One region of the Kitasatospora sp. NPDC127116 genome, then DNA from elsewhere that is predicted to be linked to it. Evidence: predicted binding sites of a transcription regulator. Region 1 holds the regulator's gene; the other holds the start of a gene.

Region 1 (7,279 bases):
AGGGCATCACGTAGGCGTGCGAGGTGCCCAGTTCGCCGTGCACCTCCCAGAGCAGGTCGACCAGTTCGTCGTGCGAGCCGACCCGCTCGACCAGCGGCCGGTAGCGCTCCAGCACCCCGTCCCAGTCGACGCCGGAGAGGTCGGGGCGCCAGAAGTTGTCCCGCATCAGCCGGCCGTTCTCGGCGTACATCTGCCGCCACTCGGCGGCCGGGTCGACGGTCACCCGCAGCCGGGCGAGGTCGACGGTGGTCTCCTCGTCGTCGCCGCCCTTGTGGTCGGCCGGGACGACCCGCAGCTCGCCCTCGTCCAGCACGGCCGCCCGGGTGCCGTCCGCGCTGACCGAGAAGCCGTCCAGGCCGTGCACCAGCTGCTCGACCCGGCGCTTCCTCAGGTCGAAGCGCTCCAGCACCGGGCGGGGCCGGTCGTCGTCCAAGGAGGCGGCCTCGTCGCCGAGTTCGCCCATCAGCGGGGCCCTGGTCCAGAGCACGCCGTCCTTCGCGGCGGCCAGGTCCTCGAAGCGGCCGCCCTCGACCGGGAAGGGGACGATCCGGTCGGCGATGCCGTCCAGGTCCACCCTGGTCACCGGCGCGGCGTCGGCCGCCGCCTCCTCGCCGTCCGCCTTCCGGGCCTTCGGCTCGTCCTCCTCCCCGCCGAGCGGGCGCCCGGCCCGCTGCGGCCCGAACGGGGAGGGCGTGTCGGCGGCCAGCGTGACCAGGTAGGGGCGGCAGCCGTTCGGGAAGGACAGGTCGAAGACGTGCGCGTCGTAGACCGGGTCGAAGTTGCGCACCGACAGGAAGGCCAGGTAGCGCCCGTCCGCGGTGAAGGAGGGCGAGGTGTCCACGAAGCGCGGCTGGGTGACCTCGCCGACCGTCCGGGTGGCCAGGTTGGCCAGCACGATCTGGCGCAGCGAGTGGGGGCCCATCCCGCGCACCGGGCGCGACCAGGCCAGCCAGGCCGAGTCCGGGCTGAAGGCCGGCCCGCCGGCCTCTCCGTCGGCGCTGCGGTCCAGCTCGTGCACGGCGCCGTCGGCCAGCGAGACCAGCAGCACCCGGCCGTCGTGCACGCCGATAGCGGCCTGCTTGCCGTCCGGGGAGACCACCAGCGAGTTGACCCGGCCGAGCTGCCCGGCGGCCAGCCGGCGGCGCTCGGCGCCGTGCAGGTCGGGGGCGAACTCCAGGGCGTCCTCGCCCTCGGCGTCGGACACCCACAGCACGCCCTGGGCGCCGTCCTCGCCCGGCACCACCCGGACCAGCCGCCCGCGCACGCCCGGGGTCTCGTCCAGCACCCGGGCCGGGCCCTCGCGGTGGGTCAGCCAGTGCACGCTGCCGCGCACCACCACGGCGCTGCCCCGGCCGGTGCGGTCGGGGGCGACGGAGTCCAGCCAGTGCGCGGCGGGCACCGGGCGGGGGCGGCGCCCGGCCCGCGGACCGGCGAGGCGGACGTCCAGCCGGCGCGGCTCGGCACCGTCCAGGTCGTCCAGCAGCCAGAGGTCGCCGGCCCGGTGGAGGACCACCCGGGTGCCGTCGGTGGTGGCGCCGCGGGCGTAGAAGCCGTCCGGGTCGGCGGTGTGGCGGCGCAGGTCGGTGCCGTCCGGGCCGCTGGACCACAGCTCGCCGACGCCCTCGTGGTCGGACAGGAAGGCGATCCGGCCGTCCCGCCCACCCGGCCCGGCCACCCACAGCGGGGAGTCCAGCTGCCCGTCCAGCTCCGCGTGGACGCGGACGAACTCGTCCCGGCCCAGCCACAGCTTGCCGGCCCGCCCGCCCCGGTACCGCTTCCACCAGGCCGGGTCGCGACCGTTGACGCTGCTCAGCAGCACCCGGTCCCCGCCCGGCTCGAAGGCGAGCCCGCCGACCGGCCCGTACGGCAGCCGCTGCGGCTCGCCGCCGTCCAGCGGCACGGCGTGCGCCCAGGTGCGGCGGAAACTGGCCTCGCCCGCGGCGGTGGCGGCGATCGGGCGGCCGTCGGCGGTCCAGCCGAGCACCCGGGTCTGGTGGCTGCCCCAGTGGGTGAGCCGGCGCGACGGGCCGCCGTCCACCGGCACCACGTGCACCTCGGGCGCGCCGTCCCGGGTGGAGGTGAAGGCGAGGTGCCGCCCGTCCGGGGAGAACCTCGGGTGGTGGACCGGCAGGTGGTCCGCCGTCAGCCGCCAGGCCCGGCCGCCGTCCAGCGGGGCGAGCCAGAGGTCGTCCTCGGCGACGAAGGCGACCAGGTCGCCGTGCAGGTGGGGATGGCGCAGGTAGGCGCCCGCCGAGCTGTTCGAGGAGGTGCTCAGGGAGTCCGTCACCCGGCCAGCCTAAGCAGGTGCGCGTACGATCCGCGCCGTTTTTCCCAGACTTCCGGCGCCGCCCGCGGAGGGCTGTTACGCCCTCCCGGGAACCGCCCCGCGGGCCGCCCCGACCGCCTGCACGGCAGCCGTCACGACCAGCGGCCGGTGCGCCCGAGCAGCAGCGCGCCGGCGGCCACCCCGGCGGTCGAGGTGCGCAGCACCGAGGAGCCCAGCCGGTACGGCTTGGCGCCCGCCTCGGCGAAGGCGGCCAGCTCCTCCGGGGAGACCCCGCCCTCGGGGCCGACCACCAGCACGATGTCCCCGCCCTCCGGCAGCCCGGCGTGCGCCAGCGGCTCGGCGCCCTCCTCGTGCAGCACGGCGGCGAACGCGGCCCGCGCCAGCACCGGCGCCAGCTGCCGGGTGGTCATCGGCTCGCGGACCTCGGGGAAGCGCAGCCGGCGGGACTGCTTGCCCGCCTCCCGGGCGGTGGCCCGCCACTTGGCGAGCGCCTTGGCGCCGCGCTCGCCCTTCCACTGGGTGATGCAGCGCGAGGCGGACCACGGGATCACCACGTCCACGCCGACCTCGGTCATCGTCTCCACGGCCAGCTCGCCGCGGTCGCCCTTGGGCAGCGCCTGGACGACCACGATCCGCGGCGCGGGCTCCGGCTCCCGGCGCACGGCGGCGACCGTCACGTCGATCGCGTCCTTGCCGAGCACCTCGGCGACCGTGCCGTCCACCCCGAGTCCCAGCCCGTCGGCCAGGGTGACCGCCTCGCCCGGCTCCAGCCGCTTCACCGCGGCCGCGTGCCGCCCCTCCGGGCCGTCCAGGCGCACCACGGCCCCGGGCACGGCGGCGGCGATCCGCTCGGTCTCGACGACGAAGACGGGCGCGGTCATGACGGGGGAACCTCCAGGAGTGGGACGGGAACACGGAAGGGGTGCCGGGATCCCCCGGCACCCCTCCGCGGACGACTACCGGCCGTTGAAGGCGTCCTTCAGGCGGGAGAACAGGCCCTGCTGGCCCGGCGCGAACTGGCCGGACGGCTGCTCCTCGCCGCGCAGCACCGCGAGGCGGCGCAGCAGTTCCTCCTGCTCGGCGTCGAGCTTGGTGGGCGTCTTCACCTCGACATGCACTATCAGGTCGCCCCGGCCGCCGCCGCGCAGGTGGGTGATGCCCCGGCCGTGCAGCGGGATCGACTGGCCGGACTGGGTGCCGGGCCGGATGTCGACCTCCTCCAGGCCGTCCAGGGTCTGCAGCGGCACCCGGGTGCCGAGCGAGGCCGCCGTCATCGGGATGGTGACGGTGCAGTGCAGGTCGTCCCCGCGCCGCTGGAAGATGGTGTGGGTGGTCTCGGCGATCTCGACGTACAGGTCGCCGGCCGGGCCGCCGCCGGGGCCGACCTCGCCCTCGCCGGCCAGCTGGATCCGGGTGCCGTTGTCGACGCCGGCCGGGATCTTGACGGTCAGGGTGCGGCGGGCGCGCACGCGGCCGTCGCCGGCGCACTCCGGGCACGGGGTCGGCACGACGGTGCCGAAGCCCTGGCACTGCGGGCAGGGGCGGGAGGTCATGACCTGGCCCAGGAAGGACCGGGTGACCTGGGAGACCTCGCCCTTGCCGCGACACATGTCACAGGTCTGCGCCGAGGTGCCGGGGGCCGCGCCCTCGCCGCTGCAGGTGGTGCAGGTGACGGCGGTGTCGACCTGGAGTTCCTTGGTGGTGCCGAACGCGGCCTCCTCCAGGGTGATCTCCAGCCGGATCATGGCGTCCTGGCCGCGGCGGGTGCGCGAGCGCGGGCCGCGCTGGCCGGCCGCGGCGCCGAAGAAGGCGTCCATGATGTCGGAGAAGCCGAAGCCCGCCGCGCCGGCGCCGAAGCCGCCGGCACCGCCGCCGCCCGGGGACAGCGGGTCCCCGCCGAGGTCGTAGACCTGACGCTTCTGCGGGTCGGAGAGCACCTCGTAGGCGGCGTTGATCTCCTTGAACCGCTCCTGCGTCTTCGGGTCCGGGTTGACGTCCGGGTGCAGTTCGCGTGCCAGGCGCCGGAACGCCTTCTTGATCTCGTCCTGCCCCGCATCCCGTCGGACGCCGAGTACCGCGTAGTAGTCCGTGGCCACCAAATGCTCCGCTTGTTCCGCCTGTAGTAGTGCTGCGACTGGACGCCACCGTTAAAAATTCTAACGGTGGCCCTTGCTAGGACTCGGCCAGGATCTGGCCCACGTACCGTGCCACCGCTCGCACCGCCCCCATTGTGCCGGGGTAGTCCATCCGGGTCGGACCGATCACACCCAGTTTCGCCACGCTCTCGTCGCCCGAACCGTAGCCGACCGAAACGATCGAGGTGGAATTCAGCCCTTCATAGGCGTTCTCCCGCCCGATCCGGACCGTCATCGCGGCGTCCGCGGTCTCACCCAGGAGGCGGAGCAGGATGACCTGCTCCTCCAGGGCCTCCAGCACCGGCTGGATGGTGAGCGGGAAGTCGTGCCCGAAGCGGGTCAGGTTGGCCGTGCCGGCCAGCATGATCCGCTCCTCGTTCTGCTCGGCGAGCGTCTCGAACAGGGTCGCCAGGACCGTGCTGACCGTCGGCCGGTCGGCCTGCTCGAACAGCGCCGGCAGTTCCTCCAGCAGCCCCGGGACCTCCGGGAGGCGCCGGCCGGCGGCTCTCGCGTTGATCCGGGCCCGCAGGTCCGCCAGCACCGTCTCGCCGACCGAGCCCGGGCAGTCGACCATCCGCTGCTCGACCCGGCCGGTGTTGGTGATCAGTACCAGCATCACCTTGGCCGGGGCCAGCGCCACCAGCTCGATGTGCCGGACGGTGGAGCGCGTCAGCGAGGGGTACTGCACCACCGCGACCTGCCGGGTCAGCTGGGCGAGCAGCCGCACGGTGCGGGCGACCACGTCGTCCAGGTCGACCGCGCCGTCCAGGAAGTGCCGGATGGCCCGGCGCTCGGGGGCGCTCATCGGCTTGATCTCGGCGAGCTTGTCGACGAAGAGGCGGTACCCCTTGTCGGTCGGGATGCGGCCGGCGCTGGTGTGCGGCTGGTGGATGTAGCCCTCCTCCTCCAGCGCCGCCATGTCGTTGCGGACGGTCGCCGGCGAGACCCCGAGGTTGTGCCGTTCCACCAGGGCCTTGGAGCCGACCGGCTCCTCGGTGCCCACGTAGTCCTGCACGATCGCGCGGAGTACGGCGAGCTTGCGTTCGTCCAGCTGGCGGACCTCACCGGCCATGGGGCACGCACCTCCGTCTTCGCACGTTGTCCGACTGTGTCCCTCACTGCTGCGGGCCGCTCCGGGAGGCCCCCGGTCTTGGCACTCTGAACGTACGAGTGCCAGAACCGTACCTGCCAGTGTAAGGCCCGGGTCCTACGGCAGGAACGGCCCGAGGGGCGTGATCCTCCCCGCAGTTCCGGACACGGCCCGCGGGGCCCCGGCGGTTCGATCCTCCCGGCACCGGGGTGGTGCCGGGAGGCCGTCCGGGTGGCAGCATCGAAAGCGACGGCGAACGGAGGAGCAAGCGATGTCGAGCTCGGGCCAGCACACCCGTTTCGCGCCCGACCGCGGCCTGACCGGCCGCATGGTCGCGACGATGTTCGTGATCGGGTTGCTGTACGTCGGTTTCACCGGCCTGCTGATCGCGCTGCTGCGCGGCGCCTGGCCACTGATCGTCCTGATCTCCGGCGGGCTGTTCGTGGCCCAGTTCTGGTTCAGCGACAAGATCACCGAACGGGCGATGGGCGCCCGCCAGGTGTCCCCGGAAGAGTTCCCCCAACTCCACGGCACCGTCGACCGGCTCTGCGCCCTGGCCGACATGCCCAAACCGCGGGTGGCGGTCGCCGACAACGACATGCCGAACGCCTTCGCCACCGGCCGCAACCCGCAGAACGCGGTGATCTGCGTGACCACCGGGCTGCTGCGCCGGCTGGAACCGGAGGAGCTGGAGGGAGTCCTCGCGCACGAGCTGTCGCACGTCGCCCACCGGGACGTCGCGGTGATGACGATCGCCGGGTTCCTCGGCGTCCTCGCCGGGGCGATGACCCGGATCGCCGTGTACGGCGGGTTCATGGGCGGCGGGCGCAACAACAACGACCAGAACGCCGCCATCCTGGCGCTGATCATCCCGCTGGTGTCGATCGTCGTCTACGCGATCAGCTTCCTGCTCACCCGGCTGCTCTCCCGCTACCGCGAACTGGCCGCCGACCGGGCCGCCGCCCAGCTCACCGGCCGGCCCAGCGCCCTGGCCTCGGCGCTCACCAAGGTGACCGGGCAGATCGCGGCCATCCCCAGCAAGGACCTGCGCCAGGCGCAGCCGTACAACGCCTTCTACTTCGCCCCCGCGCTGAGCGCCCGGGAGGCCGCCTCGCAGCTGTTCTCCACCCACCCCAGCCTGGAGAAGCGGCTGGAGCAGCTGGCGAGGATCTCCGAGCAGCTCGGCCACTGAACCCGCCGAGCCCCTGACGCGAAAGGACCGCCGTGGGAATCCTGGACACCCTGTTCGGCCGCACCAAGCCCGTCAAGCCCGACCTCGACCAGCTGTTCGGCGTGCCGTCCGCCGCGCTCACCCTGGAGGCCGGGGCCGGGTTCACCCCCACCGGGCTCGGCTCGGTCTGCTTCGCGGCCGTCGAGGGCGCGGCCTTCGTCCAGGTCGAGCAGCAGGTCCGGGCCCTGCTGGACGCCGACACCGAGCGCGGCGGCGTCCCGGTGGAGGCCTCCAAGGACGACTACGGCTACTCCTGGCTGCTCGCCCGGCACCGGCCCGACGAACTGCCGGAGCTGGTCAACGACCTGCACGCGGTCAACAGCGAGCTGGAGGCGAACGGCTTCGGGCCGCAGCTGCTCTGCTCGCTGGTCGCCTTCCGCGATCCGCAGGGGCGGTCGCTGGCCCTGGTCTACCTCTACAAGCGCGGGACGTTCTATCCCTTCGCCCCGATGCCCGGCGGCGGGGAGAAGCGCAACAGCCCGCTGGAGCTGCAGGTCAACGCGATGCTGGGGAACGACCTGCGGCTGGAGAAGGAC
Region 2 (7,279 bases), on a different contig from region 1:
CCGGTGATCGCCGAGTGCGCGGCGCACGCGCTGGCGGTCCGTGAGCCGTACGGCGTCTGGGGCGGGATGACCGAGGACGAGCGCGAGGAGATGCTGGGGCGCTCGCGGCACCGACTGGTCGAGGTCCCGCTGGCCCCGCCGGCGGTCGCCCAGCGCTAGACCCGACTCCGTGAGCGCCGTGAAGAAACGTTCCTTCGCGGCGCTTCAGCCTTCTGGCTCACCCTACGTACCGGACCCCCGCGGCCCCGTCACCCACCGTCAGCGATCGGCGGCCGCCCCCGCCAGCCGCTCCAGCATCAGCGCCACGGCCGGCACCTCCGCCAGGTCCGGCAGGGTCAGCGCGACCACCTGGCGCACCGCGGGCGCCCCGGAGGCCGTGTGCACCGGCACCGTCGACACGCCGTCAGGACGCACCGACCGGAGCGCCAGCCGGGGCAGCACCGCCACCCCCAGCCCGGCCGCCACCAGGCCGACCACCGCCGGGTAGTCGTCCGTCGCGAAGTCGATCCGCGGCTCGAAGCCCGCCCCGGCGCACAGCTCCACCAGGTGCCCCCGGCACTGCGGGCAGCCGGCGATCCACTGCTCCCCCGCCAGCTCGGCCAGCCCCACCGCCCCGCCCCGCCCCGCCAGCCCGTGGCCGGCGGGCAGCAGGCCCACCAGCGGGTCGTCCAGCAGCGGGGTGACCACCAGATCGGACCAGTCGGACCCCGCGGTCAGCTGCTGCGCCTCCAGATTGGCCTCGGCCCGGGCCTCGCGCGGCGTGCCGTGGGCCGGCGCCGGGAGCGCGACGGCGCCGTCGGACTGCGGGTAGCGGAAGGCCAGCGCGATCTCGCACTCGCCGCCGCGCAGCATCGCCAGCGACTCCGGCGGCTCCGCCTCGACCAGCGACACGCGCACCCCCGGATGGCCGTCCCGCAGGCGGGCGACCGCGGGCGGCACCAGGGTGGAACTCGCGGTCGGGAAGGAGACCAGCCGCACCCGCCCGGCCCGCAGCCCGGCGATCGCGGCCACCTCCTCCTCGGCGGCCGAGAGCCCGGCGAGGATTCCGGTGGCATGCTTGAGCAGGACCCGGCCGGCCTCGCTGAGCTGCATCCCGCGGCCCGAGCGGACCACCAGCGGGGTGTCCACCGACTTCTCCAGCGCCTTCATCTGCTGGCTGATGGCGGGCTGCGTACACCCCAGCTCGCGGGCGGCGGCGGAGAAGGAGCCGGTGCGGGCGACGGCACGCAGGACGCGCAGATGGCGGGCCTCGATCATGCCTCAGTTATAAGGCAATCTTTGCATTCTGCAAAATTCTACTGATAGTTGAACGGTGAAGGTGAACGCCGGAGGCCCGGCCCGCCACCCCTCGCGGGGCGCGGACCGGGCCTCCGGTCAGGCGTCGGAGCCTCAGTGCGAGTGGCCGTGGCCGTGGCCGTGGCCGTTGTCGGCCTCCTCCTCCTTCTTCTCCACCACGAGGGTCTCGGTGGTGAGAAGCAGGGAGGCGATCGAGGCGGCGTTCTCCAGGGCGGAGCGGGTGACCTTGACCGGGTCGATGACGCCGGCCTTCACCAGGTCGCCGTACTCACCGGTGGCGGCGTTGTAGCCCTGGCCGGCCTCCAGCTCGGAGACCTTGGAGGTGATGACGTAGCCCTCCAGGCCGGCGTTCTGGGCGATCCAGCGCAGCGGCTCGTGCAGCGCCTTGCGGACGACCGCGACACCGGTCGCCTCGTCGCCCGACAGGCCCAGGCCACCGTCCAGCACCTTGGCGGCGTGGACCAGGGAGGCGCCACCGCCGGCGACGATGCCCTCCTCGACCGCGGCACGGGTCGCCGAGATGGCGTCCTCCAGGCGGTGCTTGCGCTCCTTCAGCTCCACCTCGGTGGCGGCGCCGACCTTGATGACGCAGACGCCGCCGGCCAGCTTGGCCAGGCGCTCCTGCAGCTTCTCGCGGTCCCAGTCGGAGTCGGTCGCGGCGATCTCGCCCTTGATCTGGGCGACGCGGCCGGCCACGGCCTCGGAGTCACCGGCGCCGTCGACGACGGTGGTCTCGTCCTTGGTGATGGTCACGCGGCGGGCGGTGCCCAGCACGTCCAGGCCGACCTGGTCGAGCTTGAGGCCGACCTCCTCGGAGATGACCGTGCCGCCGGTCAGGACGGCCAGGTCGCCGAGGATCGCCTTGCGGCGGTCGCCGAAGCCCGGGGCCTTGACGGCGACGGCGTTGAAGGTGCCGCGGATCTTGTTGACGACCAGGGTCGACAGCGCCTCGCCGTCGACGTCCTCGGCGATGATCAGCAGCGGCTTGGAGGCACCGCCCTGGAGGATCTTCTCCAGCAGCGGCAGCAGCTCCTGGATGGAGGAGATCTTGCCCTGGTTGATCAGGATGTACGGGTCCTCCAGGACCGCCTCCTGCCGCTCCGCGTCGGTGACGAAGTACGGCGACAGGTAGCCCTTGTCGAACTGCATGCCCTCGGTGAAGTCCAGCTCCACGCCGAAGGTGTTCGACTCCTCGACGGTGATGACACCGTCCTTGCCGACCTTGTCGATCGCCTCGGCGATCAGCTCGCCGACCTGGGTGTCCTGGGCGGAGAGCGACGCGACGGCGGCGACGTCGTCCTTGCCCTCGATCTCGCGGGCGATCGAGAGCAGGTGCTCGGAGACGGCGGCGACGGCCTTGTCGATGCCCTTCTTCAGGGCGGCCGGGCCGGCACCGGCGGCGACGTTGCGCAGACCCTCGTTGACCAGGGCCTGGGCCAGCACGGTGGCGGTGGTGGTGCCGTCACCCGCGACGTCGTTGGTCTTGGTGGCGACCTCCTTGACGAGCTGCGCGCCAAGGTTCTCGTACGGGTCGTCCAGCTCGACCTCGCGGGCGATGGTGACACCGTCGTTGGTGATGGTCGGGGCGCCGAACTTCTTGTCGATGACGACGTTGCGGCCCTTGGGGCCGATGGTCACCTTGACGGTGTCGGCCAGCTTGTTGACACCGCGCTCCAGCGAGCGGCGGGCGTCCTCGTCGAACTGCAGGATCTTCGCCATGTTCCCTATTCCCTCGGGGCTGCGGCCGGCCCACCGGCCGCCGAACTACGTGAACCAACAACCACGCCCCGGGCCCCTGTCACTTGGGACACGGATCCGGGGCGGGTCGGAACGTCTTACTTCTCGATGATCGCGAGGACGTCGCGGGCGGAGAGCACCAGGTACTCCTCGCCCTGGTACTTCACCTCGGTGCCGCCGTACTTCGAGTACAGGACGATGTCACCCACGGCGACGTCGAGCGGCAGACGCTGGCCGTCCTCGAAGCGGCCCGGGCCGACGGCCAGGACGACGCCCTCCTGGGGCTTCTCCTTGGCGGTGTCCGGGATAACCAGGCCGGAGGCCGTGGTGGTCTCGGCGTCGAGCGGCTGGACCACAATGCGGTCCTCGAGCGGCTTGATGGCAACCTTGCTGCTGGTGGTCACGTCCGAGCTCCCCTTCGGAGATTACGGGGTTTTCTAACGGGTAGGGCGATCCTGCGGGCCTGCCGTCGCGGGGGTCAGACACACATCGTCGCGTTAGCACTCTCCCGGTGGGGAGTGCCAAGGACGACCATAGGGCCGTGTTAGCACTCAGTCAACCAGAGTGCCAACGACGCGCCCTGGGACTCCCGGTTCCGCGGGTGAGCAGCCGCACTCGTGTGCGCCCCGGCCCGGCCCCCGCGGACTCCTGCCGTGACCTCGATCCCGGTGCGTCCGACCCCTGTGCGCGGGCCCGTCGCACCCGTCGGCCGGCCCGCCGACGGACCCGCCGCCCCGCCCACCGGAAGTCGAGCGGGCGTCCGGATTCCCGTACCCATGTACGGACGGCGCTCCCTCGGGCAGACTCCTGCCATGACGGACACCCCGGTACGCGTCGGCCCCTCCGGCGCGAAGGACGCCCCGCCCGCGCCGCCGCTCGTCCCGGGGGCGTTCCGGTGATCCGAGCGGCCGCCCCGTCCGCGCCGCCGCGGATCCACTGGGCGGCGGACCTGGTGCTCGCCGCGGTGGTGCTCGCGGTGACCGCCGTCGCGGTGTTCCTCGGATCGCTCGTGCTCAACGTGCTGAAGCTGCTCGCCCTGTACGGCCCCGGGACGGTGGCCCTGGACGTCTTCGGCGTCGTGGTCCTGCTCGTGCTGCTGACCCTGACCTTCCGGGGCACCCGGCGGCTCGGCTACCGGATCACGCCGTACGCCGCGGTGGCCGCGGCACCGCTGGGCGTGCTCGTGGGCTGGCTCGCCTCCGGCATCCCCGTCATCGGCCGGTGACCGCCGCACCGCTGCGGTGACCGACCGGCCGAGCGGCGAGAATGGCCCCCGTGGACACCGAGAACCTCCAGCCGCTGCTGACGCCCGAGGGCCAGGCCCTGCTCGCCGAACTGCGCGAGTTCACCCCCGAGGAGGAGCTGGCGCTGGCGACCCGCCTGCGCCGGGAGCATCCGGCGGAGCTGGTCTCGGCGGCCTTCGGGCAGGCGCGGCTGCGGCAGCGGGCGCGGGCGAAGTTCGGGGCGGACGCCGACCTGATGTACTTCACGCCCAACGGGGTCGAGCAGTCCACCCGGCGCAGCGTGGCCGAGTGGCGGGCGCAGCGGTTCGCCGCGCTGGGCGTCCGACGGCTGGCGGACCTGTGCTGCGGCATCGGCGGGGACGTGCTGGCGCTGGCCCGGGCGGGCATCGAGGTGCTGGCCGTCGACAAGGACCCGGCGGCCTGCGCCGCCACCGCGGCCAACGCCGCCGCCCTGGGCCTGTCCGAGCTGGTCGAGGTGCGCTGCGCGGACGTCGCCGAGGTGGACGTCACCGGCTACGACGCGGTGTTCACCGACCCGGCCCGGCGCACCTCGCGCGGCCGGGTGTTCGACCCGGAGGCGTACGCCCCGCCGCTCTCCTGGGCGATCGAGGCCGGCCGGCGGACCCCGATCGGCGCGCTGAAGGTCGCGCCGGGCATCCCGCACGAGGCCGTGCCGCGGGACGCCGAGGCCGAGTGGGTCTCCGACCACGGCGACGTCAAGGAGGCGGTGCTCTGGTTCGGCACCAGGGCCGCGAGCCCGCACCGCGCCACCCTGCTGCCGCAGGGCGCCAGCCTGACCGGCGGCGACCTGCCCGACCCGCCGGCCGGCCCGGTCGGGCGGTACCTGTACGAGCCGGACGGCGCGGTGATCCGGGCCCACCTGGTGGCCGAGGTGGCCGGGCAGGTGGGCGGCCGGCTGATCGACCCGAAGATCGCCTACCTGACCTCGGACGAGCTGGTCGCCACCCCGTACGCGCACGCCTTCGAGCTCACCGACGTGCTGCCGTTCCACATCAAGAAGCTGAAGGCGCTGCTGCGCGAGCGGGCGGTCGGCACGGTGGTGATCAAGAAGCGCGGGATGGCGATCACCCCGGAGGAGCTGCGCCGCCAGCTCAAGCCCTCCGGGCCGAACAGCGTCACGGTGATCCTCAGCCGCACCGACAACGGGCCGCTGATGATGCTGGGACAGCCGGTCGCGGCGTCCTAGGGGGTCGACCCGCGGCCTCGGTCACACGGGTGGCTGGATGTAGTCCTCCAGCCGCGCCACCGAGAAGCCCTGCTCCTGTATCCGGGCCAGCAGGTCGCCGAACATCTGGGTCATCGTGGCGCCCTTGAGCTCCTTGGGGCCGCGGAAGTGCGCCAGGATTATGTCGCCGGGCTTCAGCTGCTTGTCCCCCGCCTGGTACTGCATGTCGTGGATCTGCATCGACTCGCGCCAGAGCACCATCGCGCGCGGGCCGCACTGCTGGACCGAGGTGTTGAGCGTCGGGGTGTTGGCGCCGTCGCCGAACGGCGGGCGGAACAGCAGCGGGGCGGCGCCGTACTGCTGGGTGAGCGCGGACTGCGCGTCGCAGATCTCGGACTTCTGCTTCTCCGCCGGGATCCTGCTCATCACCGGGTGGTCCACGGTGTGGTTCTGGACGTGGTTGCCCAGGGCCTGGAGCGGCTTGAAGTAGCCGTAGTCGTTCTTGACGATGTCCCGGGTCAGGAACATCGATATCGGCACCTTGAGGTCGGTGAGCATCTCGACGAACTTCGGGTCCTTCTCGGCCCCGTCGTCGATGGTGATGAAGACGACCTTGTCGCTCGTTTTCACGTCGCTGAACACCGGGACGGGGCCCGTCCGTTCGAGCTTTATCGGCTTGTCGGCGGGCGGCGCCGGGGCGGGGGCGAGCGGGGTGAGGTTCCACTTGGCCCAGGCCGCCGCGCCCGCTCCCGCCGGGGCGCCGGCCGCGGCGGCGGTGGTCGCGGCCGCGGTCGGCGCGGCGCCGGAGGACCGGGGCGCGGCCGGCGTGGTCGCGGCGGCCGGGGCGGCGCTGCCGCCGCCCCCGTTGTCGCCGCACCCGGTGGCGAGGGCCAGCAGGGCCACCGCCCCCGCCGCGTACGTCCTGGTCCTGCTCCGCCCGTTCCTGATCACCGCTGCGCGCTCCCGGTTCCCGTCCAGCATTCTCTCAGCTATGCACGGTAACGGCCGGTCCTGCGGTTCCCGGTACGGGGCTACTCCACGTGCTCGCTGGTGAAGGACCAGCGGTGCACCGGGCGGCCGAGCAGCTCGGCCGGCGGGTCGGCGACGGGCACCGGCTCGCCGTTCCACCAGGTGATCAGCAGCACCCGCCCGCCCGGGGCGGTGAGCAGTTCGAGGCGCTCCAGCCCGGCCGAGCCGCGGAGCCGGGGCAGCGCCGACTCCCTTGCCCAGGCGGCGAGTTCGGGCCCGCACCCGTCGGCGGCCCGGGCCTCCCACATCGCGGCGACGGTCATGCCGCGCCACCGCCGAGGGCGTCGTAGGCCTGGCCGTGGACGTCGGTGTGGGGCACGTGGACCTCGGTCACCGGCAGCGAGGAGTCGGCGGACAGGTCGAAGGCGGACGGCGTGCGGTCGCGCCACACCATCTCGGCGCCGAGCGCCGCGACCATCGCGCCGTTGTCGGTGCACAGGCCCGGCCGGGGCACCCGCAGCCGGATGCCGGCCCGGTCGCAGCGCTGCTGGGCCATCTCGCGCAGCCGCGAGTTGGCCGCCACGCCGCCGCCGATCATCAGGTGGTCGACGCCGCTGTCCTTGCACGCCTTGACGGCCTTGCGGGTGAGCACGTCGGTGACCGCCTCCTGGAAGGACGCCGCCACGTCGGCGATCGGCACCTCCTCGCCGGCCCGGCGCCTGGCCTCCACCCAGCGGGCGACGGCGGTCTTCAGGCCGGAGAAGGAGAAGTCGTACTCCGGGTCGTTCTTGCCGGTCAGGCCGCGCGGGAAGGCGATCGCCTTCGGGTCGCCGTCGCGGGCCGTGCG

Evidence for each region. Region 1 encodes HrcA, which represses chaperone genes, less so after heat shock. Its sites were predicted from a motif close to TTNGCACTCNGNNNNNCNGAGTGCNAA; they were not measured.
Region 2: a site for HrcA is predicted at 3,578-3,604, ahead of groES (co-chaperone GroES). Genes of this name have one in related genera too.

The regions. Positions count from the first base shown of each region.
Region 1 covers NZ_JBHXTL010000002.1:68,728-76,006, forward strand. The annotation lists gene ACFVHV_RS01380 (PDZ domain-containing protein) at 1-2,287, opposite strand, end outside; gene ACFVHV_RS01385 (16S rRNA (uracil(1498)-N(3))-methyltransferase) at 2,419-3,168, opposite strand; gene dnaJ (molecular chaperone DnaJ) at 3,244-4,383, opposite strand; gene hrcA (heat-inducible transcriptional repressor HrcA) at 4,460-5,494, opposite strand; gene htpX (zinc metalloprotease HtpX) at 5,784-6,704, shown strand; gene ACFVHV_RS01405 (hypothetical protein) at 6,737-7,279, shown strand, end outside.
Region 2 covers NZ_JBHXTL010000128.1:6,189-13,467, reverse strand. The annotation lists gene ACFVHV_RS35375 (WhiB family transcriptional regulator) at 1-159, shown strand, start outside; gene ACFVHV_RS35370 (LysR family transcriptional regulator) at 259-1,257, opposite strand; gene groL (chaperonin GroEL) at 1,390-3,015, opposite strand; gene groES (co-chaperone GroES) at 3,132-3,437, opposite strand; gene ACFVHV_RS35355 (hypothetical protein) at 3,929-4,258, shown strand; gene ACFVHV_RS35350 (class I SAM-dependent methyltransferase) at 4,300-5,484, shown strand; gene ACFVHV_RS35345 (polysaccharide deacetylase family protein) at 5,506-6,444, opposite strand; gene ACFVHV_RS35340 (hypothetical protein) at 6,495-6,755, opposite strand; gene tsaD (tRNA (adenosine(37)-N6)-threonylcarbamoyltransferase complex transferase subunit TsaD) at 6,752-7,279, opposite strand, start outside.